2 regions of the Duganella sp. Root198D2 genome follow, and region 1 is predicted to be linked to the other one. Evidence: riboswitches for the same ligand, from Rfam matches in the RefSeq annotation. Region 1 holds a riboswitch; the other holds the start of a gene.

The links. Region 1 has a riboswitch for glycine ahead of gcvT (glycine cleavage system aminomethyltransferase GcvT). Riboswitches for the same ligand answer to the same signal wherever they lie in the genome.
Region 2: linked by a shared signal. The riboswitch ahead of ASE26_RS08930 (hypothetical protein) and the one ahead of gcvT (glycine cleavage system aminomethyltransferase GcvT) in region 1 are both predicted to bind glycine.

Annotation. Positions count from the first base shown of each region.
Region 1 covers NZ_LMIC01000044.1:53,473-68,854, forward strand. The annotation lists gene ASE26_RS22155 (DUF1631 family protein) at 1-2,771, opposite strand, end outside; gene ASE26_RS30880 (hypothetical protein) at 2,997-3,164, shown strand; gene ASE26_RS22165 (ATP-dependent Clp protease proteolytic subunit) at 3,218-3,778, opposite strand; glycine riboswitch at 3,878-3,963, shown strand; glycine riboswitch at 3,991-4,095, shown strand; gene gcvT (glycine cleavage system aminomethyltransferase GcvT) at 4,145-5,263, shown strand; gene gcvH (glycine cleavage system protein GcvH) at 5,311-5,691, shown strand; gene gcvP (aminomethyl-transferring glycine dehydrogenase) at 5,757-8,636, shown strand; gene ASE26_RS22185 (hypothetical protein) at 8,705-9,034, shown strand; gene ASE26_RS22190 (hypothetical protein) at 9,031-10,554, opposite strand; gene ASE26_RS22195 (hypothetical protein) at 10,558-11,898, opposite strand; gene ASE26_RS22200 (winged helix-turn-helix domain-containing protein) at 12,087-15,320, shown strand; gene ASE26_RS30885 (hypothetical protein) at 15,340-15,382, shown strand, end outside.
Region 2 covers NZ_LMIC01000006.1:162,224-177,605, reverse strand. The annotation lists gene ASE26_RS08940 (SEL1-like repeat protein) at 135-1,217, shown strand; gene ASE26_RS08935 (C39 family peptidase) at 1,260-1,841, opposite strand; gene ASE26_RS08930 (hypothetical protein) at 1,855-2,499, opposite strand; glycine riboswitch at 2,653-2,747, opposite strand; gene ASE26_RS30535 (ABC transporter substrate-binding protein) at 2,918-4,141, shown strand; gene ASE26_RS30530 (carbohydrate ABC transporter permease) at 4,157-4,975, shown strand; gene ASE26_RS08915 (carbohydrate ABC transporter permease) at 4,972-5,817, shown strand; gene ASE26_RS08910 (ABC transporter ATP-binding protein) at 5,822-6,916, shown strand; gene ASE26_RS08905 (LacI family DNA-binding transcriptional regulator) at 6,933-7,964, shown strand; gene ASE26_RS08900 (GH1 family beta-glucosidase) at 8,047-9,414, shown strand; gene ASE26_RS08895 (glycoside hydrolase family 3 protein) at 9,426-11,906, shown strand; partial or broken gene ASE26_RS29770 (sugar MFS transporter) at 11,907-13,171, shown strand; gene ASE26_RS08885 (tryptophan halogenase family protein) at 13,129-14,652, opposite strand; gene ASE26_RS08880 (cupin-like domain-containing protein) at 14,666-15,382, opposite strand, start outside.

The DNA of each region.
Region 1 (15,382 bases):
TCGTGGTGGTCGTCGTTGACAGCTGCGACCCCGCCCATGGCCATCGACAGGGCGGCCGCCACCACACCCTCGGTGCGGATCAGGCGCACGGTACCCTTGCGGAATTGCTCCGCCATGGCTTCGCCGGTGATCGAGAAGGCCTCCTGGCGGCCCGTGGTGGAGAAGATATAAAGCGTCTTCAGTGGGCTGATCCAGGCCAGCTTGACTTTTCGCTGGCTGCCGTCCTGCTGGTCGAATTCGAGCCACATGCCGCGCGCCAGGCTATCCACCTCGATCGCCGCATCGTCATCCGGCGGCGGCGCCTCTTCCGACTTCACTTCGGCGACAACCTGCAGCTGCATGCGCCGCTCGGCATCCTTTTTCGCCACTTCCATCGCGAGTTCGACCTGGCGCTCAGGCGACATTTCGATCGGAGCGCGCACGATGGAGGCATGGCATTCCGCCAGTTCGGCGAAGAATTGCAAGCGGTCGGCGTCCTGCCACTTGACCACATCCAGCCACTTGTTCAGCGTGGACAGCAAGGTAGGCAGCTTGGAAATGAGCTTCTTGCGCTCGTCCTGGGTAATCTTCGGACGCACGCTCCAGATCAGGTCATCCATGGTCTGGGTGGCGTTGTTGACGGCGCCCGGCTTTTCACCCTCGACACTATAGGCGATGGTCAGCACCGACACCCACTTGTTCTCGAGGAAGGCTTCGACAATCGCCACCACTTCGCCGGTACCGATGCGCAGCGCCACGGCATCCTTGGCCGACTTCGCGGCCACCGACATTTTTTCCTGCTTGAGCGCCTGTGCAATCGGCTCCGCCATGGCGGCGGCCGCTGCGGCCTCCTCCGCCTTGATGGACGCTTCCAGCTCGTTCACCGCCTCGGTGAACACCGTCATCTCTTCTTCGTGGTCCTGGCTGACCATTTCCACGCTGCGCTGCATGGCTTTATACAGCGGATCGTCAGGATCCTTGTGCTGCTCCCAGCCCATGCGCGACAGCAGGTCGATCATGCGGCGCGCAGGGTGGGCTTCCTGGAAGAAGAAATTCTTGTCGACCAGCGCAGCCTTCAGCACAGGAATCTGCAGGAAGCGGATCAGGTTGCGGATTTCCGGCGAAATGCTGGTATCGCGGAAGACGGTATCGAACACCGCCGACAACAGGTCGATGGTGCCTTCGTCGGCGCGCGTCAGGCTCCCCGCAGGCGCCTGCTCCTTGATCTGCGGCAGCAGGAATACATTACCCATCGAGCCGCCGGCCGCTGCCAGGCCTGGAGCCGGCATCGCACCGCCGCCAGCCTGCATGGGGCCAGCCGCGAAACCGGATGCCAGGCCCATGCCCGGCGCCGGCATCGCGCCGCTATCGGCACTGGTGAACACGGCGCCCGACGGCACACCGCGCTGCAACTGCGCCAGGAAATTCATCAGCGGCTCTTTGGCGTTGATCAACGATGCGCGCTGGGCTGCTTCGTTATTGGCGCCGCCATGGAAACCCTGTGCCGGTCCTTGCACCCAGCCACCCGCAGGCACGGCCACGCCGCCCGGCACGCCCGGCACCGCAACGCCGCCCATCATCCCGCCCGGGACGCCCGCAGCCACTACCCCACCCTGCATTCCCATGTCCGCAACACCGGCACCGGGGGCTGAGATGATCGGCAGGCCGCCGCCGGGTACAACGCCGCCGGCAGGAATCATCATGCCGCCCGTCAGCGCAGCGCCAGGAACACCTGGCATCATGCCGGCGCCTGCAGGCATCATGCCAACGCCAGCAGGCATTGCCATGCCGGGCATCGCGCCCGGAACAAATCCCGGAGCCTGCATTGCCTGGCCAGGAGCAGCCATCGGCGCCGCCCCCATGGCCGGTGCTGCGGCCGCGGCGGAATCCGCGGTGTGCGCCGGCGCGCCATACAGGCCCGGCGCAACGCTCAAGGTCGGCAGCGACAGGTCAAGGTCGCCCAATTGTTCAAATCCACTCGGTCCGGCCGCGGCGCCGCCTGGCGCCTCGCCCGTGCCCGAAAAGAACTGGCGCAATTGTTCCGCCAGTGCAGCCTGCTGGTTCTTCTTGCGCGAAGGAGCTTGCGATGCATCGTGCGAATCGGCACGGCGCGACTTGTGTTTTTCGACCGAGCCGGGACCGACGCCTTTGCGCTCGAGCGCGCTGCTCAGCTCTTCGAGCATGCTGCCGAAATCAAAGAATTGTTCCGGGCGCAGGAATGGCTTGATCAGCTCATTCGCTTCCTCATCCTTGATGAAATCGATCCACGCCTGCTGGAAGGCGCCGAGGAAGACTTCGGGACGGAAAGGATTCTGGTTGATGCGCAGGATGTCGCGGTCCAGCAGGAAGGCAAGGCGCACATTGAGCGTAGCCAGGCCGTCCGAGTACTTCACCTCGAACGCCTTGCTGAAACTGTTCAGGGTGACCTTGGTATCCATCTCTTCCATGGATACCAGCGACAGCGCGTCTGTCAACTTGCGGGCCGGCGCCTTCTGGCCAGGCGCCAGCTGGGCGATTTCCAGCCGCAGGTCATTTTCGAGCTGCTTGGCGAAAATGCCGAGGAAGGCGTAATGGTCGGTGCGCAGGCGATTGCCGGCGCGCAGGCGCGCCTGCAGGGTCTTGACGTCGACAGCATGGTCGGCATCGACCAGCTCGCCGGCCCAGGTCGTCGACAAGGCGACGAACTGCTCGCTGATGTGTTTATTCACCAGGCCAATCAGGTTTTCCAGCAAGGCATGCCGCGGCGTGACCGCTTTTTTAGGCGCCGAAGATGTTGGGTTTTCTGGAAGCATGGTCTGGCCTGGCTTTGGTGGTTATTCACATTGTCGCAGATTATTGCCAAGTGGCAATAGGTAAACGAAGAGAATTTCGAAATATTTAGGGTGCTGTGGAGAAATTGTTGAGTTTGCACCACGATGGTGCAGGATAAATCCTACAAACCTGGCCGTTGCATTCCGATTCACCTTTACTATTACACAAAGCAAGATGAAGTTCCGATCCTTCAGAAAGGAACTGTCATGAAATCCAGGAAAAAAACCAGCAAACAGAGTTCGAGCCCAGGCACCCGCCAAAGTGCCGACCAGGGTTCGCGTTCGGGCGCGCAATCGGGCAGCCAGCAGTCCGATACCGGCCGCCAAAGCAAGACGGACAAGAAAACACCGGCCAGCCGCAGCGGCAATCGCTAGATGAGCCGCGGCGCACGAGGGGCCTGGAAGCATGCTTCCAGGCCCTTGTCGTTTCAGATATTCGTCACGCGCTTGCCTTTGGGCGGCTTGAAGTCGGCGACCGCGTTTACCAGGCCCACTTTGGCAGCCTCCGGGGCGGTCAGGTGCAGGTCGGAATAGGCGTGGATATTCCAATGTTCGTCGGTCAGCTGCACGTGCTTGCGCAGGATCGCCTCGGTGCGCGCATCATCAGCCTGCAAGCCCTCGACAATGATGCGCAGCGCATCCGGCCGGGCGCCATGCGGCGCGCTGGCGTGGGACTTATGCACCATGAAACGCGCTGTTTCGCTGGCATAGCGCTCCTCGCCGGACAGGAACAGGATCACGGCAATTGAAGCTACCGCGCCGCCGTTATAAGTGATGATCTTGATGGGCAAGTTGCGCAGGTAATTGTGCAGGCACAGGCCGTCGCTGACGTAGCCGCCGTTGGACTGGATCAGGATGTGCGCGATTTCAATGCCGTCCTCCGTCATGTCCGCCACCGCGTCGAACATGCGGTGCACCATATCGCTGTTCACGTCGCCGGACAGGGTGAACCAGGCCTCCGTATCGCGCTTTTGCTTTTCTTCGCTCATGGTCGCTCCACTCTGTAAATGGATGTCCGGCCATTCTAGCGCAGGCGGTTCCAAAGGGGCGTCAAGATTGACTTTATTGTCCTCCTGTCATATAGTCGCAAGTCTTGATCGGGAGAGACCAGCGTACGCTGGCGCCGAAGGGGCATTACCCAGAAACTCTCAGGCAAAAGGACCGGTCAGGGGGCCAACCCCGCCAGCAAGCTGGCGGGTGGGGCTAAAACTCTGGAGAGCGGCCCGCCATGGCGCGGGGCCCACCGAAGGGGCGTGCGGGAATACCTTCCCGTTATCTCTCAGGTACCAAGGACAGAGGGGTAGGCGTATTCATGTTTACGTTTATTAACCCCTATTCTCTGCCCTGAGGTATCAATGACGCTCAAAGCAACCCCACTCAACAACGCTCATCGTGCCCTTGGCGCCCGCATGGTCGACTTCGGCGGCTGGGACATGCCGGTCAACTACGGCTCCCAGATCGAAGAGCACCACGCCGTGCGCAGCGACGTCGGCATGTTCGACGTGGCCCACATGTGCGTGGTTGACATCAAGGGTGCCAACGTACGTTCCTTCCTGCGCGGCCTGGTCGCCAACAACGTCGACAAGCTGCAGGTATCGGGCAAAGCCCTCTACTCCTGCATGCTGACCCCGGAAGGCACCGTCATCGACGACCTGATCATCTACTTCATCAACGAAGAATGGTTCCGCCTGGTGGTCAACGCCGGCACCGCGGAAAAAGACATCGCCTGGATGGAGAAGCAGAACGCAGCCACCGGCGCCGGCCTGGCCATCACCCAACGCCGCGACGGCGCCAACGCCATGGCCCTGATCGCCGTGCAGGGCCCGAACGCCCGCGCCAAGGTATGGGAAGTTATTCCGCAAGCCAAAGCGGCTACCGCAGAAATGAAGCCGTTCAACGTGGCCCTGGTGCCAGGCACCGCCTTCGGCGAAGCCATGGTGGCCCGCACCGGCTACACCGGTGAAGACGGTTTTGAAATCGGCGTGGCGGCAGAACAGGCTGAAAACCTGTGGCACGCCCTGAATGCCGCCGGCGTCAAGCCGGCAGGCCTGGGCGCGCGCGACACCCTGCGCCTGGAAGCCGGCATGAACCTGTACGGCCAGGACATGGACGAAACCGTGAACCCGCTGGACGCCGGCCTGGCATGGACCATCGACCTGGTCTCCGAGCGCGACTTCATCGGCAAGGCAGCCCTGCAAGCCAAGGGCCAGAACGCCCAGTTCGTCGGCCTGATCCTGCGCGAAAAAGGCGGCGTGCTGCGCGCCCACCAGAAAGTCATCGCCGCCAACGGCGAAGCTGGCGAAATCACTTCCGGCACCTTCTCCCCGACCATGCAGCAGGCAATCGCGCTGGCGCGCGTGCCGATGGGCGTGACCGTGGGCGACACCGTGCACGTGGAAATCCGCGACAAGAAGCTGGCCGCCACCGTCGTGAAGCTGCCTTTCGTCCGTAACGGTAAAATCCTGGTTGCTTGAGCCAGAATTCTGCAGAACCAAACAATAACCTTAGCCTTGGAGCCAATATGAGCAACATTCCAGCAGACCTGAAGTACACCGAGTCCCACGAGTGGGTACGCGCTGAAGCAGACGGCACCGTGACCGTCGGCATCACCGAATTCGCGCAAGATGCCCTGGGCGACATCGTGTTCGTCGAGCTGCCAAAAGTAGGCGCATCCTTCACCGCCGGCGACGACGCTGCCGTGGTGGAATCGGTGAAAGCCGCTTCCGACATCTACGCCCCGGTTTCGGGCGAAGTGGTTGCCGTAAACGACGCCGTGGTCGGCGCACCTGAATCGATCAACGCCGACGCTTACGCGAACTGGCTGTTCAAGATCAAGCCTAGCGATGCCGGCGCCATCAACGGCCTGCTGGACGCAACTGCTTACGGCAACGTAGCGCACTAATTACTGCATTATCGGGCCCGCTGTGTGCGGGCCCTTTTCACATTCTGGCCAAGAGATTTCCCACCATGACCCGCACCAGCCTGACCCAACTTGAAGCCCGCGATGCTTTCATCGCCCGCCACATCGGCCCGGAAGCCGCAGAACAGCAGCAGATGCTGGACGTGCTCGGCTACGCAAGCCGCGCCGCCCTGATCGACGCCATCGTCCCGCCAGGCATCCGCAACAAGAGCGCCCTGCCCCTTGGCCAATTCATCCAGCCGCTGCCGGAAAACGAAGCGCTGGCCAAGCTGAGAGGCATCGCCTCCAAGAACAAGGTGCTGAAATCCCTGATCGGCCAGGGCTACTACAACGCCCACACCCCGGGCGTGGTATTGCGTAACATCTTCGAAAATCCGGCCTGGTATACCGCCTACACCCCGTACCAGCCAGAGATCTCCCAGGGCCGCCTGGAAGCGATCCTGAACTTCCAGCAGGTGCTGATCGACCTGACCGGCATGGCCATCGCCAACTCGTCCATGCTGGACGAAGGCACCGCCGCTGCCGAAGCCATGACCCTGATCCAGCGCGTCGGCAAGTCCAAGTCGAACACCTTCTACGTCGCCAACGACGTGCTGCCGCAGACCCTGGAAGTGGTGCAGACCCGCGCCGAGCCGCTGGGCATCACCGTCAAGACCTTCGACCCGTCCGAACTGGCCGGCGTCACCGACGCCTTCGGCGTGCTGCTGCAGTACCCGGGCGTGAACGGCGTTGTGCGCGACTACCGCGCCGCCGTTGAAACCGTTAAAGCTTCCGGCGCCATGGTGATCGTTGCCGCCGACCTGCTGGCCCTGACCATGCTGACCCCTCCGGGCGAATGGGGCGCCGACGTGGTAGTCGGCAACTCGCAGCGCTTCGGCGTACCGCTGGGCTTTGGCGGCCCGCACGCCGGCTACATGGCGACCCGCGACGAGTACAAGCGCTCCATGCCGGGCCGCCTGGTGGGCGTGACCGTGGACCAGAACGGCAATAAGGCTTACCGCCTGGCCCTGCAGACCCGCGAACAGCACATCCGCCGCGAAAAAGCGACCTCCAACATCTGTACCGCACAGGTGCTGCTGGCCGTGATGGCTTCCATGTACGCCGTCTACCACGGCCCTAATGGCCTGAAGCAGATCGCCGAACGCACCCACCGCTACGCCGGCATCCTGGCTGCCAACCTGAAGTCCCTGGGCTACTCGGTCAACGAATCCTTCTTCGACACCCTGACCGTCGCCACCGACAAGGCCGACGCGCTGCACGCCGCCGCTGTTGCCGCCGGCATCAACCTGCGCAAGATCGACGCCAAGCACGTCGGCGTATCGCTCGACGAAACCTGCGACCGCGACACCCTGGCCGCACTGTGGAACGTGTTCAGCGGCGGCAAGGCTGCCCCTGACTTCGACGCAGTGGAGGCAGCGGTCGGCACCAGCTTCCCTGAAGCGCTGGTGCGTACCTCCGCGTACCTGGAGCACCCGACCTTCAACCGCTACCACAGCGAAACCGAAATGCTGCGCTACCTGCGCTCCCTGGCCGACAAGGACCTGGCGCTGGACCGCACTATGATCCCGCTGGGTTCCTGCACCATGAAGCTGAACGCCACCAGCGAAATGATCCCGGTGACCTGGCCGGAGTTCTCGACCATCCACCCATTCGCGCCAAACGACCAGACCGTCGGCTACCGAGAAATGATCGCCCAGCTGGAAGAAATGCTGTGCGCCGTGACCGGCTACGCCGCTGTCTCGCTGCAGCCTAACGCCGGCTCGCAAGGCGAATACGCCGGCCTGCTGGTGATCAAGAAGTACCACGAGTCCCGTGGCGAAGGCCACCGCAACATCTGCCTGATCCCATCCTCGGCACACGGCACCAACCCTGCATCGGCCGCCATGGTGGGCATGCAGGTTGTCGTTACTGCCTGCGACGACAAGGGCAACGTCGACCTGGCCGACCTGAAAGCCAAGGCGGAACAGCATTCCAAGAACCTGGCATGCGTGATGGTGACCTATCCTTCCACCCACGGCGTGTTCGAAGACGGCATCACCGAACTGTGCGAAATCATCCACTCGCACGGCGGCCAGGTGTATGTTGACGGCGCCAACATGAACGCACTGGTTGGCGTAGCCGGCCCAGGCGCGTTCGGCGGCGACGTATCGCACCTGAACCTGCACAAGACCTTCTGCATCCCGCACGGCGGTGGCGGCCCAGGCGTCGGCCCGATCGGCGTTGGCGCACACCTGGCCAAGTTCCTGCCTAACCAGCGCTCCAACGGCTACGTGCGCAGCGAAGACGGCATCGGCTCGATTTCGGCCGCACCGTTCGGCTCCGCATCGATCCTGCCTATCTCCTGGATGTACATCGCCATGATGGGCGGTGAAGGCCTGACCGCCGCAACAGAAACCGCGATCCTGAACGCCAACTACGTTGCACGCCGCCTGGCGCCGCACTTCCCGGTCCTGTACTCGGGCCACGACGGCCTGGTAGCGCACGAGTGCATCCTGGACCTGCGTCCGCTGACTGACGCCACCGGCATCAGCAACGAAGACGTGGCCAAGCGCCTGATGGACTTCGGCTTCCACGCGCCGACCATGAGCTTCCCTGTTCCAGGCACGCTGATGATCGAGCCGACCGAATCCGAGTCCAAGGTTGAACTGGACCGCTTCATCGACGCCATGGTCGCCATCCGCGCCGAAATCGCCAAAGTGGAATCGGGCGAGTTCGACAAGCTGGACAACCCGCTGAAGTTTGCCCCGCACACGGCGGAAGTGCTGCTGTCCGACAAGTGGGACCGCAAGTACAGCCGCGAAGTGGCAGCCTACCCGGTACCATCGCTGCGCAAGCAGAAGTACTGGCCGCCAGTCGGCCGCGCCGACAACGTGTACGGCGACCGTAACCTGTTCTGCGCCTGCATCCCGGTCAGCGACTACGCATAAGCGAACGCTTGCCTGAAACGCCAAACGCCGGTACCGTGAGGTGCCGGCGTTTTTTTAATGGAATCTGAATGAAGCAATCTAATAAAGCAGCCCTGTTTTCAGGACTTGGCTTCCCCGGCCTTGGCCAACTGCTCGTGCAGAAACGCACTGTCCGCGGCCTGGTCTTCATGCTGCCGGCGCTGGCGGCGTTCTCCTGGCTGATGTACGGCCTGTGGAAAGCCACCTCGGTGCTGATGGATGAAGCCCTGAGCGGCGTCCTGGCGCCCGACCCCATCGCCATTACCCAGCGCCTGACCAAAGCCAGCATCGTACCCGGCGCCTCCATTGCAGGCTGGATCCTGCTCGCTTGCTGGATCGCCAGCATCGCCGACGCACTCCTGGTGCGCGACAAGCCTTAAGCTACGCTGCGCGCCACCCGCGCAGCGCGCTGCACATCCTGCGCTTCGTCATCCCAGACTGCGGCCTGGGTAATTTCTTCCGCTCCAACCTGGGCGCCATCGGAATTAAACCGCAGCCAGGCCAGAGCGCCACCGGGCGTGATGCCGATTGCATGCACCCCGCCGTGGTTCGGCGCCGCTATCAGGGCTGCCATCACCAGCGTGGTGGCAATCGGTACCGGCATGCCCCAGTGGCCGCCCTGCTTCCGGCACACGAGCCACAGCCCGCCAGCACCGTCGCCGTAAGCCAGGTGCTCGCCAATCGGGCTCGCTTCGCTCCACACCACGCAAGCACCGCCGATATTGGCAACCGGTTGCGGGACCGACTGCCCGCCGCGATAGACCACGATGCTCTCGCCTGCCACAAACACATCCGGCACGTTCGGAACGTTGGACGGTGCCAGGTGCAGGTTGGTCGCACGGCGCGGCAAGCCCTGGTAGTCGATCGCAATACCCCACGACGCGGCGCGCGCAAAGCTATTGAAGCGCAGCGTGCGGCCGCAAGGCGTATCGTTCAAGCGCCAGGCGCCCGGAACGCGATAGCTGCCGATTGCCGTCGCCAGCGAATCCGCGCCATCCTGCTCCTCCCATGCTGTCAGCGGACCTTCGACCGCAGCGTTGAAATACCAGGTGTTCGCTGCCGTCACCAGCACCATCGGGACCGCACCCGATTGCAGCAAGCCAAACGAAATGCGCGTTACATCGTGCTCCACTTCCGGCACATGGCGCGGCGCCATGCCGCGCATCGTCTCCACCCAGGCAGCTTCGTCGAGGTGGTTAGGGATGCCGACCGCCACATGCAAAGTCGGCCCGCCGCCGCTGGCCCAGGGCGCGACCGCCAGCGCCAGTGCGATCGTGCCATCGGGCGACTGCTGCACGTCCAGCGCCTGCACCTTGCCCGGTTTGTTCAAGGGCAACATGCCGCTCAGGTCCGTCTGCGACCAGCGCCCGAATGGCGTGCGACGGAACATATACAGCGAACGATTGGCTCCGACCGTGAACACCAGCGGCAAGCCGGAGGCGTCGCGCACCACGAACAGCGGTGAACGCGCCATGGCGGGCGCTGCGCAAGGGCTGGAACGATAGCCCGATTCGTATAGCGGCACCAGCTCCTGCCGCACCAGTGCCGGCAGGTCGCGGCCGGACGTCACCTGGCTGCGCCAGTACGCCATGTCAGCCGGCTGCGACGCATCGTAGCGGTCGAACACCGCGTTATAGGCCCGCAGCAGGCGTTCCTTCACATCCAGCTCCGCCAGTTCCGGGCGCGCCAGCAATTGCAGCGCCAACTCGGCGCGGCCGCGCACGGCCTCGCCCTGGCAACTATACAAAGTAGTCCACGACAGCGCTTCGCTCGCCATCGGCTCCCGTTGCAGCACAATGCGCGCCACGCGCGCGGCAGCAAAACTCAGGGCGCCCGATGCATTGGCGCCACCCCATTTCCGGACCTGCGCCACAGGCGCAGATGTCATCAGCACAGACATGCTTCATTCCCCCAGTTCGATTTCTATGTCACCAGACTCGTTGATGCGCAAGTCACGGCAACCCAGCTTGCGCCCTGGGGCCAGTCCCTCGGCAACGGCGGCAAACATGTCGCCGGTAGCCGTTGCCAGGAAACCGGCAATATCCTGTTGAACCGCGGCCAGGCTGGCGGCATTGCCTTCCCACCACAGGTTCATGCGCTGCACATTCAGCAAGTGCGGCAGCGGGTCCGACACCACGTAAATGCCCGTGGTCCCGGCATCGGTGGCCGGCACACCCTTGCGCGCCAGCGCGGCAACGCCTACCCGGCCGTTCTCCACCAGCCACTGCAAGCGCAGCGACCATTGCAGGGTGGCACGCGCCCAGGCCTTGCCCATATAGCTGCGCTGGCGCGACAGCGGCAATTCCTGCTTCACGCTGTCCCATTCATAGCGGCCCAGCACGCTGCTGATATCGATGGTCGGGCGCGGCACGCCGTCCGGGCCGGCTTGGCGGCCCATGGTCACCATGCATTGCAAGTCCTGCTCCGACTCGCGGTCATGCAAGGTACGGTTGGCCTCCTGCCAGTTCAGCAGCACGTGGTCGCGATAGATCCAGCCATTGCTATTACGGATGAAGCGGGCGCGCAAGCCATTCCTGAGTGACGCCTCGACGCCGGATTTCTCGTTCTGGCAGTCCTGCGAATTGACCTGAGCCACTCCCTCGCGCGAGGCGACATAGTCTGGCAAGGAGTCCAGGCGACGCTGCAGCTTCTCCACCACCATTGGGTAAATGTATTGGCGCAGGAAGCTGTCGCGTTCGATCACCGCGCGGCGCATTGCCGTTTTGTTGAGCACGGCCGGCGCCAGGGTGCGCAACCAGTTGCCAACTGCAGTGATAAAGAATTCCTTCAGCGGGCCGTTGTCGCACGGCATGTGAGATTTATCTACATCACACAGGGCCGCTTGCAGCACCAGGCCGCCATATTCATTGACCGCAGCAGTGAACTCCAGGCGCCAGCCAGCGACCGACTGACGCAGGATCTCGCGCCGGCCATAGGCGTTGTAAAAGCGCAAATTCCCGGACGAAAGGGTCAGTGTCAGATGGGCAGTGTTTGGTGCCGAGGAGTCATAACGGATCTCGACCGGACGCAGCTCAACCTTATCCTCGCCTTCCCCGCCAAGCGCCAGGCTGCCCACTTCCATGCTGCCGTAACGTATCTCATTAGGAAACTCCCCGGCGGCGCGCATGGCGTCAATCGTGCTTTCCAGCAACTTTCCAGAGGTGAACCAGCTGGCGGAGAGCTGTTGCACTGAAGTCGTGGTGTCAGCCCCGATTTCAAAAAATACCGCTTTAGTTGTGACCATTTTTGCTTTTAAGAATGTTAAGATTTGGCCGTTTGGCAATGACTGCAATGTAAGAAAAAAAGCCTTCCCTCGCCTTCCGGAAATCTTCCGAAGGCCGGAAGGAAACCTTCCGGACCGGAAGAATTGCTCCGGAAGGTTTCTAAGTCATTGATTTATAAGAGACAGATAAGAAGAAGGTTGAACAGGCCATGGAGTTTCAATTCGGCGACTGGTTAGTCAGTCCAGAAGCCAATCTCGTCAGCAATGGGGATGCCAAGACGCAACTCGAACCGCGCGTGATGGCGGTGTTGCGCTATCTTTGCCGCCATCCGGGGGCGGTAATTCCGGCGGAAGAGATCCTGCAGGCTTGCTGGGGAAGCAATGAACTGGGCGATAATCCGGTCCACAAGGCCATCACCCAATTGCGCCGCGCCTTTGGCGATTCGAGCACCGAACCGCGCTATATTGAAACGATCCGCAAGCGCGGCTATCGCGCCATCGCGCCCGTCATCACCTTCGCCGCCCCGCCCTCTACAACCTGGGAAGGCGGTTCACCATTCCGTGGCCTTGAGTCATTTCAGGAAAACCACGCAGCCATTTTCTTCGGCCGCGTGCAAGCGACTGCCCAGCTGCGTGAGCTGGTTCTGACCCAAGCCGCCCATGGTTGCCCCATGGCACTGGTACTCGGACCTTCCGGCTCCGGAAAGACTTCGCTGGTCCGCGCTGGGCTGCTGCCACAGTTAATGGCCGGCGCCATCCGCTCCGACGAACCGGTCGGGCTATCCAGCACTGTCTACCTCGACTGCGCCGACCTTGGCAGCGGTACCCTGTTCCAGGCGCTGGCTGGCGCCTTGATCGACGCCGACATTAACGGCGAGCCGCTTTTCCCCGGGGCCAGCGCCGACAGCCTGGGCCAGCGCTTGGTTTCCGATCCTGACGCCGTGGCCGCCGAGTTACAAGCACGCGCATGTCCCCGCGCTTCGGTCGGGGTATTCATCGACCGGCTCGAAGCAGTCTTCCGTGCGCAACCCGGTGAAGCCGACCGCTTCATGGAAGTTATCGAATGCCTCGCGAAATCGAATTGCCTGCTGATGCTGATGGCCTGCCGAAACGACTTCTATCCCGAGGTGATGGCGCAGCCAATTTTGCTTGCGCTGAAATCACGCGGCGGCCATTTCGACGTACTGGCACCGGACGGCGCGGATTTTGCTCAGATCGTTCGTCAACCAGCGTTGGCGGCCAGCCTGACTTTCGAAAAAGACGAAGCGACCGGAGCCAGCCTTGACGATGTACTTTGTGATGCTGCCCGTGGGAACCCTGACACTTTACCGCTACTTCAATACTGTTTAAACGAGCTGTATCGGCAACGAAATGAGAATGGGCAACTACAGTTTTCCGTGTATCAAGAACTCGGTGGGATCGACGGCGCAGTCGGAGTCCGGGCCGAACAAGTGGTTAGTGGCCTAACCGAAGTACAGCTGGGCGCGCTGCCTCGCGTTCTCTCGTTGTTGGTAAATATTGGCGAGGATCAGGCCTCGGTCACCTCTCGTCGCAGCCCGCTTTCTATGCTACGCACCGAAGATGAGCGTGAACTGGTGCGAGTGATGGTTGAGGCACGCCTCTTCGTAAGTGAATTGGCTGGCGAAGTTCCAAGCTTTGGCGTAGCCCATGAAGCCTTACTGCGTCGCTGGCCGCGAGTATCTGCGTGGATCGATGGTCACCGTCAAGCACTGCAACTACGAACTCGATTACATGGGCAGGCCGAGCGATGGCAACATGCAGAGCGCCGTTCAGACCTTCTCATACCCCAAGGTATGCAAACGCACCAAGCTGCAGAACTTTTGCACTTACAAGATTTTGCGCTTGCACCACTTGAGCTCGATTTCATTCGGCAATCCATTGCGCGCGCAAAGATCCGTGAACGCATCAATATCACAGTGATTTCAATTATTGTCCTGCTGGCCATCCTCTCCGCAGTTCTTGGAATTAGCGCGCGAAATTCACAACGTGAGTCTGAAGAGCACCGAATTGAAGCAGAAGGATTAATGGGGTATATGCTTGGCGACTTCGTCGAGAAAGTAAGGCCGCTAGGAAGACTGGAGCTGTTGGATGACGTTAGTTCAAGGGCGCTTCAGTACCTTACAACTACCAAACATTCTGCAACGACTCCAGAATCCGTGGCACAACGCGCAAAAGCGTTACAAGTCATCGCGGAGGTAAACCTCTCACGGGCGACGCCTGCGAAAGCTAAAGAGGCATTGTTAACTGCACGCGAGCTCTTGCAATCACAGGGTTTGTCGGACCGAAATCAGGAAGCACATCTCAAAAGCTTAGGCACGAATGCTTATTGGCTCGGGTTGGTTCACCTGAAGCAAAGAGATTTCGGAAACGCCGAACGCTATTTCAACGAATACAGAACGGTAAGCGAACGGTGGCTTGCGATCGCGCCTGAAAACGTCGATGCAATAATCGAGCTAGCTTACAGCCACAGCAATCTTGGAACCCTTGCGCTACGTCAAGGCAACTTGGAAAGCGCTGCGTCGTATTTTTCCACTTCTGTGCAACTCAAAGAAAAGGCACTGAAAAGGCGAAAAAACGCCGAGCTTTCGGGTGGTTTAGCCAACAGCATTGTCGGACTCGCGGCGGTGGAGGTTAGGCTCGGACACCTCACCAAGGCATACGAGCTGTATGCTCAGTCTGTGCAATTGCTTCAGGAATTGCTTGCACAGTCTCCGAACGATGCAACTTGGCGGTTAAGGCTTAGTAACACGTTACGCTTTCAAGGTGAACTTAGCGTGGCGATGGGCCATTCAGTCCAGGGAATCAAGAAGTATCAGGAAGCAAATGTGCTTCTCACCCATCTGGTTCAACAAGATCCAAGCAACCAAGACTGGTTTTACACTTTGGCGGAAAACCAGTTGCGAATCATTCGCGAAGGGCTAATTGCGGGCGAACTCAACCCTACAATGTCTAGCCTGGATACGCTACTCAAGAGCATTTCAAGCATCCATAGCAATGAACCGCAAATGGCCCGAGCAGGAGCACTCAAAGGAAGAATCAACGCGCTCAAGGGCGAGGTGTTGCTTGCGGCCAAGCAAGCTCCCGATGCAACGAACCGTTTCAGCGCAGCAATAACCGAACTTGAGGGCCTGCTTGGAAAAAACAAATCTGATGCGCTGCTACTTGAAAACTACGTTCTTGCGCTGCTTGGGCAAGCACACGCTCGTGGCTGGAAAACATCGGAGTCTCAAGACGACTGCCGTAAGGCGCTGAGCACTTTGAAATCTTCGAATGGCGATCTTCGCGATTTTCATTTCATCGTTCCATCGGCGATCGCCAACCAATGCTTGGGAAACCGCGAAGAGCTTGCCGAAGACAGGGAGAAATTAAATCAAATAGCGTACCGTGACGAGCGCTATCTTCGAATCATATCGTCGCAATAAACAAAGAAAAGGGACTCCCATGACAAAAATCCAAAACTCACCGGCTACGGCACCGGTTATTC
Region 2 (15,382 bases), on a different contig from region 1:
AAAGCATCAAAGTTTTCATTTATATTATGTTGCTTAATGGAGAGTTTATATAATTTATATTTTCCACCTAGCAAGTAACTAATATGGCGTCGAAGTTTCGGTACGTAGCACTCCTGGCTTGCCTGCATCTCCCCGTGCAATTCGCACATGCACAGGCTTTTTCCCGCACCCCTAACGAAGAGTACGCAAAAGGCAATTACGCGCGCGCTTTCCGTGGTTTCTTTGAGCAGGCATCCCGCAGCAATGACCCCAATGTGCAGTTCAACCTGGGCATGATGTATGAGCGCGGCCAAGGCACAGACCAGAACGACGTTGAAGCCGTGAAGTGGTACTCGCGCGCTGTCGACCAGGGCAATGTCCCCTCGATGCGCCAGCTTGCCGGCCTGATGGCCGCGGGCCGCGGTATCAAGCAGGATGGTGCCGGCGCCCTGGCCCTGCTGCGCAAGGCTATCGAGCAGAACGACGTGGCAGCGATCGAGCAGGTGGCGGGCATGTACTTCGAAGGCCGGGGCGTTCCTGCCGACCAGGCGCAGGCCAAGCAGTGGTACCAGAAAGCTGCTGCAGCCGGCAGCAAGACTGCGCAGGAAGCACTGACCCTGATTGCGGCCATGGAGCGCCAGGCTGCCGGCCCGCTCGCGCCGATCCGCAAGCGCGCGGTCGCTGGTGACGCCAACGCGCAGTATGACCTCGCTGTGGCCTACCATACCGGCAACACGGTGCCGAAAGATCCTGCGCAAGCGCTGGAGTGGTACTTGAAAGCGGCTGAACAAGGGCACGCAATGGCGCAGTTTTACGCTGGCCTGCTGTACTCCACCGGCGATGGCGTAGCGCAGGACCTGGCACAGGCGCGCGCATGGTTCACAAAATCGGCGGCCCAGGACAACAAAGATGCCGCGACCAACCTCGCTGTGATGCTCGACTTGGGCAAGGGCGGCCCGGTTGATATGCCGCAGGCTGCAATCGTGTACCAGCAGGCAGCCAAGCTGGGTAGCGCACAGGCGCAGGTACGGCTGGCAGGCATGTACTGGATGGGCCAGGGCGTGAAGAAGGATTACACCCAGGCCGCAGTCTACTATCGGCAGGCGGCGGAGCAGGGCGAAGTCACTGCCATCCGCAAGTTGGTCTACCTGCTTGAAAACGGCGTGGGGACGGCCCGTAATGTAGACGAGTCGAAAAAGTGGGCGGCCAAGCTGGAGCAGCTGGGCGGTAGCAACTAAAGCGAAAAAGCCCGCCGGGTCGGTCCCGGCGGGTTTTTTCAATCAAGGGCTGACGTTCATGCGCTGCGTATGCGTCCAATTATGGTCGGATGCGCTGACAGCAGAAGCAAAGGTGCGGTAAGTCTGCCCCTCGCCTGGCCACGGATTCATGATGTAGATGTAGTTGGTTCCGTTGTAAGTTTCATAGCCGCGTCCCACCATGATATGGCCGCCGCCGCTGCTCCAGCCGTAGCGGATCACGAAGGGGCGGTTGCCATTGATCTCATTCACCACCGAATTCCACGACAGGTAGTTGTTGATCGCCGTATTCGAAACGCCCCAATTTCCCAGGATGTTCTGCACGCTGCCCGAAGTGCCGTACATATTGTTCGGGCGATTGGCGTAGCTGTTCCAGTTGAAGGTGCTGTTGCCGCAGGCGTAATTGATGCCGTAGGCCCAGTTCACGATCTGGCATTGGCTCGGCGTCCGGTTGTAAAAATTCAGCACCGCTTTGCTGGAGGCTGACCAGCACCACTGGCTGTGCTCCTGGATGGTCAACGGAACGTTCAGCGTGCGCCATTGAGCAAAGGCGGAGGGCAGGGCAAGCACCAGCGCAGCGCCGGCCGCGATTTTTGCGATTTTCATGTTCGGCTCCTCCTTAGCGGAATGCTTCGATGTTGGCTTTGACTGCGGCGCGCAACGGCTCCAGCAAATCGGCGCCTTCGACCAGCTGGCTGCCGTTCTTCTGCAGCAGCAGCGATTCGCGGGCTGAATGCAGCGGGGCGAACCTGGCGCGGTCAACTTCCAGCAGGTCGGCACGTGCCTGGTAGATGCGGATGAAGCGCAGGTTGGAGCGCGCGCCGTTGCCGTGGACGGCCATGGCGGCATCCACGTCTTTCGCCAGCACTGAAGCGCCATATGCGACGGTTTCATAGCGGCCGTTCACTTGCTGCACAGTCGCCAGCCCGATCGGCTTTCCGTGCAAGGAAATGACGAAGCGCCATTCGCCTGTCGGTTTGGCCAGGGAGGCCAGGTCGCCGCGTGCCAGCAGTTCTTTCGGATCCACAGTGTAGACCTCAAAGCCATGGCCGACCGTGGCTTGCTTCAAGTCGCCCACGTCCGTGATATCGAGCGGGAAATCGACCGGTGCACTACCGGGACGGATCGCCTGCTGGTGCTCGGCGAATTGTGCGAGTCCGCGTTTGGCGGCCTGCAATGCCGCGCCGTTGTCTGCTTTTGCCAGGAACGGGGCGGCTATCATCGCTGCGCAGGCAATGCGCAGCCAGAGTCGATGCATATGCATGTGACTACTCCTCTGAAGGTTGGTCAGATATCTTTGAGGTGCGAGGTGACTGCCCCCTCTGTGCTGGACCTGAGAGTTTCACAGGCGTTGGCGGCCTGCTTGCTCCTTCGGTGCGCCAGCGCTGCTTTGCCGGCGGCTCTTCAGAGTTTTGAAAACACGCGACCGGTCCTTGGGCCTGAGAGATTCCGGGGGCGGCTTGCTCCTTCGGCGTTGTCCATGGGTGGGACAAACTCTCCCGATCGCGCGACCGGCGTGCGCCGGCAGCAAAAACAGGATAGCCCAGGGATTTATACGATTTCAATCGTTTTCCGGTACACGTTGCGTTTTCGCCATGAGGGCCTTTCCTGTTATTCTGTTGACACCCGCCCGTGAAATTGGTAACGTTTCCAAAAATAAGCAGCACACTACAGGAGACGGGATGTTTAAGCAGTTATTTGCTTGTGCAATGGCGCTCGGCGCCGCATCCGCGCAGGCTGCCGGGCCGAGCGCGGAAGTGATCCACTGGTGGACGTCAGGCGGCGAATCCGCTGCCGTCAAGCAGCTCGCGAACGCCTACCGTGCCGCCGGCGGCACCTGGATCGATACTGCGATTGCCGGCGGCGAACAGGCCCGTGCAGTCACGCTTAACCGCATGGTTGGCGGCAAGGCGCCGGCCGCCGCGCAGTTCAATATCTCCAAACAGTTCCTCGATATCGTGGACCAGGACATGCTGGTGCAGCTGGACGACGTGGCGCGCCAGGAGCACTGGGAATCCACGCTGCCGGAACCGATCGTGAACACCATCCGCATCGATGGCCATTATTACGCGATGCCGATGAACGTCCACATGCAGACGTGGATCTGGTATTCCAAGGCCGCGTTCAAGAAGGCTGGCATTCTAAAGGAACCTGCAACCGTCGATGAACTGTATGCGGCACTGGATAAGCTGAAGGCCGCCGGACTGGTGCCGTTGGCGCACGGCGGGCAGGCATGGCAGGAACACATCCTGTTTGCGTCGCTGCTGGCGAATATGGGCGGGCGCCAGCTCTACCTGCAGGTGATGCGCGACCGCGACCAGCGCGCGATCAACTCGGAAGCGGTACGCAAGGTGCTGCTGGCCTACAAGCGGCTGCAGTCCTACGTCGATCCAGCCTCGCCGGGCCGCAACTGGAATGATGCGACTGCGATGCTGGTCAGCGGCAAAGCCGGCGTGCAAATCATGGGCGATTGGGCCAAGGGTGAATTCAGCAATGCGAAAATGGCACCCGGCGTCGATTACGGCTGCATTCCTGGCCTCGGCGTGAATTCGCCTTACCTGATTCAGGGCGATGCGTTTGTCTTCCCGCGCTCGGAAAGCGCGGAGGTACAGCAGGCACAAAAGCTGATGGCGAAAGTGCTGCTGGCGCCCGCAACCCAGGTGAACTTCAACAAGCTGAAAGGCTCGGTGCCGCCGCGCGCCGATGCCGATACCAGCCAGCTCGACGTCTGTGCGCGGGCTGGCGCCGCCATCATGCGCGACCGTAATCGCCAGGCCGGCGCGCCCGAAATTTATCTGACGCCTGACCAGAACGGTGCGGTGCAGGATGCGTTGACCGCTTACTGGAACACGTCGATGCCGGTGGACAAAGCGCAGAAGGCGCTGGCCGCAGCATTGAGGAACTAAGCAGTGCGCCGAGCCATGTCCTATGCGGCGCTGTTGCCGATGTTGCTGACGGTTTGCGTGGGCTATCTGGGCTCGTTCGCCTGGACGTTCTATGTATCGCTCACCAGTTCGCGCAGCATCGCGACCAGTAAGCTGGTCGGTATGGCGCAGTACGAGCGCTTGTTCGACAACGAGCGCTGGCTCTTGTCGCTGCAAAACCTGGCGCTGTTTGGACTGCTGTTCGTGCTGGCCTGCATGGTGATCGGTTTCCTGCTGGCCGCCGCGATCGACCGACAGGTGGCAGGTGAGGGCGCATTGCGTACCGTGTTCCTGTATCCGTATGCGATGTCGTTTGTCGCGACCGGGCTTGTATGGCAGTGGATATTGACGCCGGGAGGTATTCCCGGTGTCGAGATCGACTGGCTGGTAGACCAGGATATGGTTCTCTACACGGTCGTGCTGGCATCAGTGTGGCAGGCCTCGGGCTTTGTGATGGCGCTGATGCTGGCTGGCCTGCGCGGCGTCGATCCTGAGATCTGGAAAGCGGCGCGGCTGGATGGCATACCAGTTTGGCGCGTCTACGTTTCCATTGTGCTGCCAATGTTGGCGCCGACACTGGCGACGGTGTTCATCCTGCTGGCGACCATGGTGGTGAAGCTGTACGATGCCGTCGTGTCAATGACCCAGGGCGGGCCCGGCACAGCCAGCGAAGTGCCGGCGAAATTCATCATGGACCACCTGTTCCTGCGCGCGAATATCGGCCTGGCCTCGGCCGGCGCCGTGGTGTTGCTGCTGACGGTACTCGCTTTGCTGGCGCCGTGGGCCTATGCCCGCAGCCGGAAAGGCGCGGCATGAAGGCGGCGCGCATCGGGCTATATGCCTTCCTGGCCAGTGCGGCGCTGTTCTTCCTGCTGCCGCTATACGTGATGCTGGCTACTTCATTGAAGTCGATGGATGAAATCCGGCTGGGGAATATCTTTGCATTGCCGTTGGCCCCTACACTGGATGCTTGGCGTGCTGCCTGGAGCGAGGCCTGCACCGGCGCTGCCTGCGAGGGCGTGCAGGGCGGGTTCTGGAACTCGGTACGCATCGCTGTGCCAAGCACGGTTGTGCCGATCGCGCTCGGTGCGCTGAATGGCTACGCTTTGTCTTTCTGGCGGCCGCGCGGCGCCAGCCTGCTGTTCGGCATCTTGCTGCTGGGTGCCTTTGTGCCGGTGCAGGTGATGATCTACCCGCTGGTGCGCATGATGGCCGGCCTGGGCGTGTTTGGTTCGCTGCCGGCAATCGTAATCGTGCACCTGGTGTTCGGCATGCCGGTATTGACGCTGCTTTTCCGCAATTACTATGCGGCGCTGCCGCAGGAGCTGTTCCATGCCGCGCGCATCGACGGCGGCGGCTTCTGGCGCATTTTCTGGCATGTGATGCTGCCCCTGTCGGCGCCGATGCTGGTGGTGGCGGCGATCATGCAGCTCACAGGCGTGTGGAACGATTACATCCTCGGCCTGGTGTTTGCGGGCCGCGACAACCTGCCGATGACGGTGCAGTTGAACAATGTGATCAACACGACGACGGGAACCCGTCTTTACAACGTCAATATGGCCGCCACGATCCTGACGGCGCTGGTGCCATTGACGATCTATTTCTTGTCGGGCCGCTGGTTCGTGCGCGGCATCGCTGCCGGCGCAGTGAAAGGTTGAACGGATGTCGAACGTAAGTCTTAAAAAGCTGGACATTACCTTGGGCGGGAACGCCATCATCCGGGACCTCGACCTGGAGGTGGAGGAGGGCGAATTCCTGGTCCTGCTGGGGCCTTCCGGTTGCGGCAAGTCGACGCTGTTGCATAGTATCGCGGGGCTGACGGAAACCAGCGGCGGCACGATCGAGATCGGCGGCAAGGACATGTCGCGTACGGACCCGAGCGAGCGCGAGATCGGCATGGTGTTCCAGTCATATGCCCTGTACCCCACCATGACGGTCGAGAAGAATATGTCGTTTGGCCTGCGCATTGCGGGCGTGGCGAAGGCGGAGATCAAACGCCGCGTGGACCGCGTGGCCGCGATGCTGCATTTGGGCGAACTGCTTGGCCGCAAGCCGGCGGCCCTGTCGGGCGGGCAGCGGCAAAGGGTGGCGATTGGCCGTGCCTTGGTCCGCGAGGCCAGCGTCTACCTGTTCGATGAACCGCTTTCCAACCTCGACGCCAAGCTGCGCACGGATTTGCGGCGCGAACTCAAGCTGCTGCACCAGCAACTGGGCGCCACCATGATTTATGTGACGCACGACCAGGTGGAGGCGATGACGCTCGCCAGCCGCATTGTCGTGATGCGTGCGGGGCAGGTCCAGCAGGTCGGCACGCCGGGCGAAGTATACGAACGGCCCGCGAACCTGTTCGTCGCCGGTTTTCTTGGTGCGCCGGCCATGAATTTCATTGACGGCGAAGTCGGCGCAGGCGGCATGTTCTCTGGCGGTGGCCTGCGGCTGGCGCTGGGCGGGATGGCTGCTGCGATGGCCGGGCGCAAGGCCGTTTTGGGCGTGCGTCCGGAACACATTTCGCTGGCGCCGGGCGGTTCGCTGCAAGGCAGGGTGACCCTGGTGGAGCCGATGGGCGCCCACCGCGTGGTGTGGCTGGATTGCAGCGGCAAGCAGCTGTCGTGCATCCTGCAGGGTGGCCGCGCAGTTGCGCCGGATGATGCGGTCGCATTCGAGATTGATGCACAACGCGCGTCGCTGTTCGATCCGGACAGCGGCAAGCGCTTTGATTTGGCGGGCGCTTCAAGTATGCTCGCGATGACGTTATAAGAAGAAAAGGATTCCAGTGGCCACTATCAAAGACGTAGCCCGCTTGGCGGGCGTAGGTTTGGGCACCGCCTCCCGTGTCGTCAGCGGCAAAGGCTCGGTGTCGCCAGCCACGCTTGAAAAGGTAAAGAAGGCAATCGACGAACTGGGATTTCGCCCGTCGCATGCGGCGCGCACGCTGTTGACCGGCACCAGCCAGATGATCGGTGTTTATATTCCAGTCCTGAGCGGCACCTTCTACACGCCCATCCTGCAGATCATTGACACGGAGCTGCGCACTGCCGGCCTGCATATGGTGGTGGCCTTTGGGGTGGGCCTGGGCGATGAACGCAAGCAGGCCAAGGACGGCATACAGTTCCTGATGGAACGCGGCTGCGACGGCCTGATCGTGATGACCAGCGCTTTGCTGGACGAAGACGTCGCGGCCATGGGTGCGCAGCAGGGCAGGATCGTGGTGCTGAACCACAACCTGGCCAGCATTCCGGACCAGTGCTTCACTTTGGACCATAAGCTTGGCGGCCGGCTGGCCGCGCGCGCATTACTGGACCACAAGCATCGCGATATCGCCGTGGTGGCAGGCCCGTCGCGCCTCGCCGACAACGTGGCGCGCGTCGAGGGCTTCATGGCGGAGTTGCAGGACGGCGGCATCGATACCAGCCGCATGTGGGTTGCCGAGAGCGACTTCTCGCCGGCCGGTGGCTGGGCCGCGGCCAAGGAACTGGTGGAATCGGGGCATCGCTGCACGGCCCTGTTCTGCGCCAACGACGAAATGGCGGTCGGCGCGCTGTCCTACTTCCAGGAGGCGGGTATCCGCGTGCCAAATGACTTGTCCGTCATCGCTTACGACGATACGCCGAGTGCGGAGTTTTCCGCGCCGCGCCTGACCACCGTCCATATGCCTTGGCGTGAAATGACGATGAATGGCTTGAGCGCTTTGCTGAACCGCTGTTACGACTTGCGGCGCACGGTGACGCGCAGCTTCCCTGTGACGGTCACGCTGCGCGCTTCCCTGGCCAAGGCGGCCAGTGTCAAGCGCAAGGCTGTCGCATGAACTGAACCTGCAAAAGGGGGCGCTTGCGCCCTTTTTTTCGAGTGAATGTGGAAACCTTTCCAAATCCTGTACACTACTGAATATGACTACTCCAGACCAGATTGAACCAGGCGCCCCGGCGCGCAGCGACTTCGCGCGCGACTTCCTGTGGGGCTGCGCCACCTCGTCCTATCAGATCGAGGGGGCCGGACGCGAAGATGGGCGGGCGGAATCGATCTGGGACCGCTTTGCCGCCACGCCCGGCAAGGTGCGCGACGGTTCGAGCGGCCTGGTGGCCTGCGACCATTACCACCGCTGGCCGGAAGATATGGATATCGCGCGCGACATGGGCCTGAACGCCTACCGTTTTTCGATTGCATGGCCGCGCATCGTCTCCGAATTCGGCGCGGCACCCAACCAGAAGGGCCTGGATTTCTATTCGCGCCTGGTGGACGGCATGCTGGAGCGCGGCATCCAGCCCTGGGCTACCTTGTACCACTGGGATTTGCCGCAGTACCTGCAGGACCGCGGCGGCTGGGCCGAGCGCGACACGGTGCAGCGCTACCTCGAATTTGTCGACGCGGTATCGCGCCGCCTGGGCGACCGGGTGCGGCATTGGATCACGCACAACGAGCCCTGGTGCACCGCCATCCTGGGTAATTTCGAAGGGCTGCATGCGCCGGGGCTGACCGATTTCAGCACCGCCCTGCAGGTCTGCCACCATGTGCTGCTCTCGCACGGCAAGGCAGTTCCGCTGATCCGCGAGAACGTGCCAGGCGCGCGGGTCGGCATTTCCCTCAGCCTGCATCCGCTACGCGCAGCCAGCACTGGAGAGGCCGATCGGGCGGCCTGCGAGCGCCACGACGGCCTGCGCTACCGCTGGTTCCTCGATCCGCTGCACGGACGCGGCTATCCAGCGGCGACGCTGCAAGAGGTGGGCGCAGCGGCGCCGGTGGTGCACGAGGGAGACATGGAGACGATCGCGGCGACGACCGATTTCATGGGCGTGAACTATTATTTCCCCGAGACGGTAGCAGACGCGCCCGGCCACGAGCCGCTGGATGCACGCGTGCTGCCGCCGCCAGCCGGCGCGCAGATCACCGCCATGGGCTGGGAAGTGGCGCCGGAAGGCATGAGCGAGCTGCTTGGCCGCATTCATGCCGATTACGCGCCGAAGGAGTTATACATCACCGAGAACGGCTCCTGCTACGACGATGAAGTGCTGGCCGATGGCAGCGTGGCCGACGTTGGCCGTCGACGCTACCTGGCGCGCCACCTGGGCGCAATGAAGGACGCGATTGCGGCCGGCGTACCGGTAAAGGGCTATTTCGCCTGGAGCCTGGTCGACAACTTTGAGTGGGCGGAAGGCTACCTGCGCCGTTTTGGTCTGGTCCACATCGATTACACAACACAAGAACGAAGGCTGAAGGACAGCGCCAAGTGGTATCGCGCCTTCCTGCAACAGCCGTAAAAGGAGACAGGATGAAACAGGTTTCACTGCTGGCCGCTGCGATGGCCATGGCGCTCGCGGCGGGCGCTGCACCGCTGGCCGACTGGCCGCACGTAAGCAGCGCAATCAAGGCCGACGCGGCGCTAGAGAAGCGCGTTGCCGATATCGTCGGCAAGATGACGCTGGAACAGAAAATCGGGCAAATGACCCAGCCCGAGATCAAGACCGTCGCGCCCGACGACGTTCGGCGCTACTACATTGGCTCGGTGCTGAATGGCGGCGGCAGCTGGCCGAATGGGAACAAGCGCGCCAACGCGGCGGAGTGGCTGGCCCTGGCGCAGAAATACCACGATGCGTCGATGGCGACCGATATGGCGGTCAAGGTGCCCGTGGTATGGGGCATCGACGCCATTCACGGCAACAGCAACGTCTTTGGCGCCACGCTGTTCCCGCACAATATCGGCCTCGGCGCGGCGCATAACCCCAAGCTCGCCTATGAGATTGGTGCTGCGACCGGCAAGGCGGTACGGGCCACTGGCATCGCCTGGGTTTTTGGTCCGACTATCGCTGTGGTGCGCGACGATCGCTGGGGACGTACTTACGAAAGCTTCTCCGAAGATGGCAAGCTGGTGGCACAGTATGCGGGCGAATACGTGAAAGGCCTGCAGGGCCGCTTCAAGACCGATGCCAACGTGCTGGCAAGCGCCAAGCATTTCGTCGGCGACGGCGGCACCGACCAGGGCAAGGATCGCGGCAACAACAAGTCCTCGCCGGCGGACTTGCTCAACCTCCACGGCGCAGGCTATATGCCGGCGCTGGCGGAAGGTGCGCAGACGGTCATGGCGTCGTTCAATAGCTGGAATGGCGTAAAAGTGCATGGCAGCCGCGAGTTGCTGACCGATGTGCTGAAGACCAAGATGGGCTTCGACGGCTTCGTGGTCAGCGACTGGAATGGCATTGCCGAAGTGCCGGGATGCCGCAACGATAGCTGCCCGCAGGCGATCAATGCGGGGCTCGACATGATCATGGTTCCGGATGACTGGAAGGCTTTCATCGCCAACACCATTGCCCAGGTGAAAGCGGGGGAGATCCCGATGTCCCGTATCGACGATGCGGTGACCCGCATCCTGCGCGTCAAGCTGCGCGCGGGACTGTTCGACAAAAAACCTTCGCAGAACATTTATGCCGGCAAGGATGCTGCCTTGCAGGATCGCGAACTGGCGCGCCGCGCCGTGCGTGAATCGCTGGTGCTGTTGAAAAACGAAGGGCCGGCGCTGCCGCTGGCACGCGGCAGGAAAATCCTGGTGGTGGGCAAGAGCGCAGACGACATCCCCAACCAGACCGGCGGCTGGTCGCTGACCTGGCAGGGTACTGACAATACCAATGCCGACTTCCCGAATGCGGACAGCATCCTCACAGGTATTCGCGCTGCTGCGGGACAGGGCAATGTGGAATTCAGCGTTGACGCGAAAGGCGTTGACCTGTCGCGCTTCGATGCCGTGATTGCGGTCATTGGCGAGCGCCCCTATGCGGAAGGCGACGGCGATATAGGTCCCTCGGGCACGCTGCGGCACAGCAGCCGGTATCCGGAAGACCTTGCCGTCCTGGAAGCAGTGGCGGGCCAAGGCAAGCCGGTAATCACCGTGTTCGTTGCGGGCCGTCCCCTGTTCGTGAACGACTTGCTCAACCTGTCCGACACATTCATCGCGGCGTGGCTGCCTGGCACCGAAGGCAAGGGCGTATCCGACCTGCTGGTTGCGGGCCCGCGCAACTACGCCTTCGGCGGCAAATTGTCCTTCTCCTGGCCCCAATCGGCTTGCCAGACGCCTTTGAACTTTGGCGACGCAGGCTATACACCGCTGTTCGCCTTGAACTATGGCTTGCGCAAAGGGCAGCGGTCGAAGCTGGGAACACTTGATACTTCCTACGCTCCGGGCGGCTGTGGTTCGAGCAATACCGTGACGGTGCACGGACAGGCAGACCGCGCCAGCTTCCCGTTGTCGATCCGCAGCGGCAGCCAGCAACTGGCATTGGGCGCCGATTTGAATGCGTCTTTCCGCCTGCCGGGCATCACGGTGCAGACGGCGCAGGTGAACACGCAGCAGGACGCCAAGCAGGTTACATGGTCGGCGGGAGCTCCGGCCGGAGCGGCGCTGGTCGCGCAGGGCGCCAAACCGATCGTGCTGCCGCCTGCCGCCGTACGCGACGGGGTCTTGCAATTCGATGCTGTCGTGGCCGCCCCGCCGCAGGGTAAAGTCATGCTGACAATGCAAGATACCGCATTGGATGCGACCAGGCTGTTCGCCCGCATTGCAGGCAAGGGCAAGCGGAGCATCAAACTTCCCCTGGCCTGCTTCACTGCGCGCGGCTTGCAGCTGGAGCGCCTGGACAAGCCGTTTGCCATCAGCGCCGGCGCCCCGTTTGCCGTAGCCATCGCCAACATCGAAATCGCCGGCGGTGCAGCTGGCGCCGCCGATGCGGTACGTTGCGAAGAACTGACCAAGGAGAACTAAATGGCGAGCATTGCCCCTGACTCATCTAACGTCGCGCAGCAGCATGCGGCTGGCGGCACGCAGGACAACGCCAACACGAGCGCGCTGGTGATCGTTACCATCCTGTTCTTCATGTGGGGCTTGATCACGTCCCTGAACGATGTCCTGATCCCGCACTTGAAGGCGATCTACACGCTGACCTATGTGCAGGCAATGCTGGTGCAGTTCTGCTTCTTCGGCGCGTACTTCATCGTTTCGCTGCCGGCGGGAGCGCTGATTCGCCGCATCGGCTACCAGAAGGGCGCGGTGACCGGCTTGCTGATTGCCGCCGGCGGCTGCGCGCTGTTCTATCCCGCCTCGTTCGGTGGCTACGGCCTGTTCCTGTTTGCTTTCTTTGTGCTGGCATCGGGCATCACCATCCTGCAGGTGGCCGCCAATCCCTACGTGACCGTGCTTGGCGCGGCGCGTACGGCATCGAGCCGCCTGACGCTGACCCAGGCCTTCAATTCGCTCGGCACCACCATTGGTCCTTCCGTCGGCGGCCTGCTGATCCTGTCGGCGGTTGGCGCGGCTGCTGGCGCCGCGGCGAATGCAGCGACCGTGCGTGGTCCTTACCTGGGGTTGGCCGCTGCGCTGGCGCTGCTGGCTGTGTTGTTTCTCGCCGCCAGGCTGCCGCAGATTGCCGATAGCGGCGATGCGTCGCTACCGGGCGAAGGACATGGTTCCGCGTGGGCGCATCGCCACCTGGTACTGGGAGCAATCGGCATCTTCCTGTATGTGGGCGCGGAAGTCAGTATCGGCAGCTTCCTGATCAATTTCCTCGGCGAGCCGCATATTGCCGGCCTGTCGCACGCCGACGCCGCGCATTACGTCAGCATCTATTGGGGCGGTGCGATGGTGGGACGTTTCATCGGCTTCGTCGTGATGCGCGTTGTCAGCCCTGGCAAGACGCTGGCATTTAATTCCTTGCTGGCGATCGCGCTGGTGCTGGGCGCCGTATTCGGCAAGGGAAGCGTTGCGATGTGGGCGGTCCTGGCAGTTGGCCTGTGCAATTCGATCATGTTCCCGACCATTTTCAGTATGGCGCTGAATGGACTGGGCAAGTACACGGGGCAGGGCTCGGGCATCCTGTGCATGGCCATTGTCGGCGGCGCACTGGTGCCGTTCGCGCAGGGCGCGCTGGCCGATTCGATCGGTGTGCAGGCGTCCTTCATGCTGCCGGCCGCCTGCTATGCCTTCATTTTTACTTCGGCGCCAAGTACTCTTCCATGTACGCCGCGCAGTAGTTCTCCAAGTACTGCTGGTGCGGCGGCAGCTGCACCACAGTACGTGCCACATTGCTGCGGATGCTGTCGAGGAAGCAGGACAGCTCAGCGTCGCCCATCAAATCCGCGGACGGGTGGTGCTGCATCGGCGTGATGCCCTGTCCCAGCATCACTTGGACCCAGGAGTTTTCGGCAAACAGTTCATTTGACAGGCGGAACACGCGGCCTGTTTCGCGGAACATGTCGATGCGATGGCGCAGCGACGCCGGCACCTCCATGGCGGCGCAATGGCGCCAGAACGCCGCGTCGCGCCGGTTCGTGACCTTGTAGTGCAGGATGATGAAATCGCGGATATGCTCGATCTCGCTCCATGCCTGCGTGTTGTATTCGTCGATCTCCGACTGGAAGATGCCATTTGAAGGGAACATCTGCAGCAGGCGGATGATGCCGCGCTGGATAAGGTGGATGCTGGTCGATTCAATCGGTTCCAGGAAGCCGCTGGCCAGGCCGATCGCAATGCAGTTCTTGTTCCAGACTTTGCGGCGCTGTCCGGGCTTGAAGCGGATCACGCGCGGCTGCACCAGCTGCTCACCGGTGATATTCGACATCAGCCTGGCGCGTGCGGTTTCGTCGTCGACGAACTTGCTGGAGAAAACAATGCCATTGCCGACGCGGTGCTGCAGCGGGATGCGCCACTGCCAGCCCCATTCGTGGGCGATGGCCCGCGTGTAAGGCACGGCTGGCCCGCTGGAGGAAGTCTGGACTGCGATCGCGCTGTCGTTGTGCAGCCACTGCGACCAGTCTTCAAACTCAGCGCCCAGGGTTTCGCCGGCCAGCAAGGCGCGGAAACCGGTGCAATCGATGAACAGGTCGCCCTCGAGCATGGCGCCGGAATCGAGCTGCAGGGCCGTGATGCAGCCGCTGGCGGCATCGGTGTGGACCTTGGCGATCCTGCCTTCGATGCGCCGTGCGCCGTAGCCTTCCGAATATCTGCGCAGGTATCGTGCATAAGCGCTGGCGTCGAGATGATAGGCGTAGTTGATGCCTTCGCATGGCAGGTGGCCAAAACGGTTCATTTGCGCGGCTTTCAGCTCCAGGCAGTAGTCGCCGTAGTCGCCGGCCAGCTTGCGTTCGCGGCCCTTATGCCAGAAATGATTGAATCCGGCGGTCCAGTGATCGGTACCCGTCATGCCGAAGGAATGGATATAGTCTTCGTTGACGTTGCGCCAGTTCTCGAAGCTGATGCCCAGCTTGAAGGTGGCCTTGGTGGCAGCCATGAATTCCTGTTCATCGATCTCCAGCAGCCGGTGGAAATTCAGCAGGCTCGGGATGGTCGCCTCGCCGACACCAACGGTGCCGATTTCGTCCGACTCCACCAGCTTGATGTCCAGCACTTTGCCAAGGCTGCGCGAAATCGCTGCGGCAACCATCCAGCCGGCGGTCCCGCCACCTGCAATGACAACGCGCCGCACTGGGCGGCGCCGGGATTGTTCATCTCTCACTTCGGGTCTCCGCTTATCGGTTGATTTTCTTGAGCAACTGGGCGCGCAGCATGCGAGCTGCGTTGTCGTCGATCGGGCCGAGCATACCCCGGGCGCCCTCTGGAACGTGGGCTGCCGTTCGTTCATCGGCCTCGAATACGTAATGACGGAAGATCTCCTGCCATGCGCTGCGCTGTTCTGGCGGCAAGTCGCGGATCGAGAGCAGCGACAGCATGAGCGCATTGACGGGCGTGTCCATGTAAGGCGGCGACTGGCGCCACCAGTAATTGACCAGCACATTGAAGCACTCCAGCGCTTCGACATGGTGCCACCACATGCTGGGGATGAAGATGGCATCACCTGGCTCCAGTTCGGCGCATTGCGCATGGCGCATTGCTTCGCTGAAGCGGGGGAAGCGTTCGAGGTCCGGCTGGTGCAAGTCGACCAGGCTGATTGGCTGGCCGGCCGGCGTGAAGTCCAGTGGGCCGACGTACAGGTTCGCCAATTGGCCTGGCGGGAACAGCGTGAACCTGCGTCTGCCGGCAGTCACGCAGGCCAGGTTGTCGGGCAGGTCGTAGTGGGCCGGGATGCGGGTCCGGTTGCCGATCCAGATGCTTGCGAGCGCGTCGCGCGCGTCCAGGCCAAGGGGATTTTCCTCAAGGTAGCCCGGCAGGGCCGTTTCTATAGTCGTGGAGCCGACGTAGATGGTGGGAGGATGCGGATTGTCGCGCTGGCCGGCGAGTTGCATCAG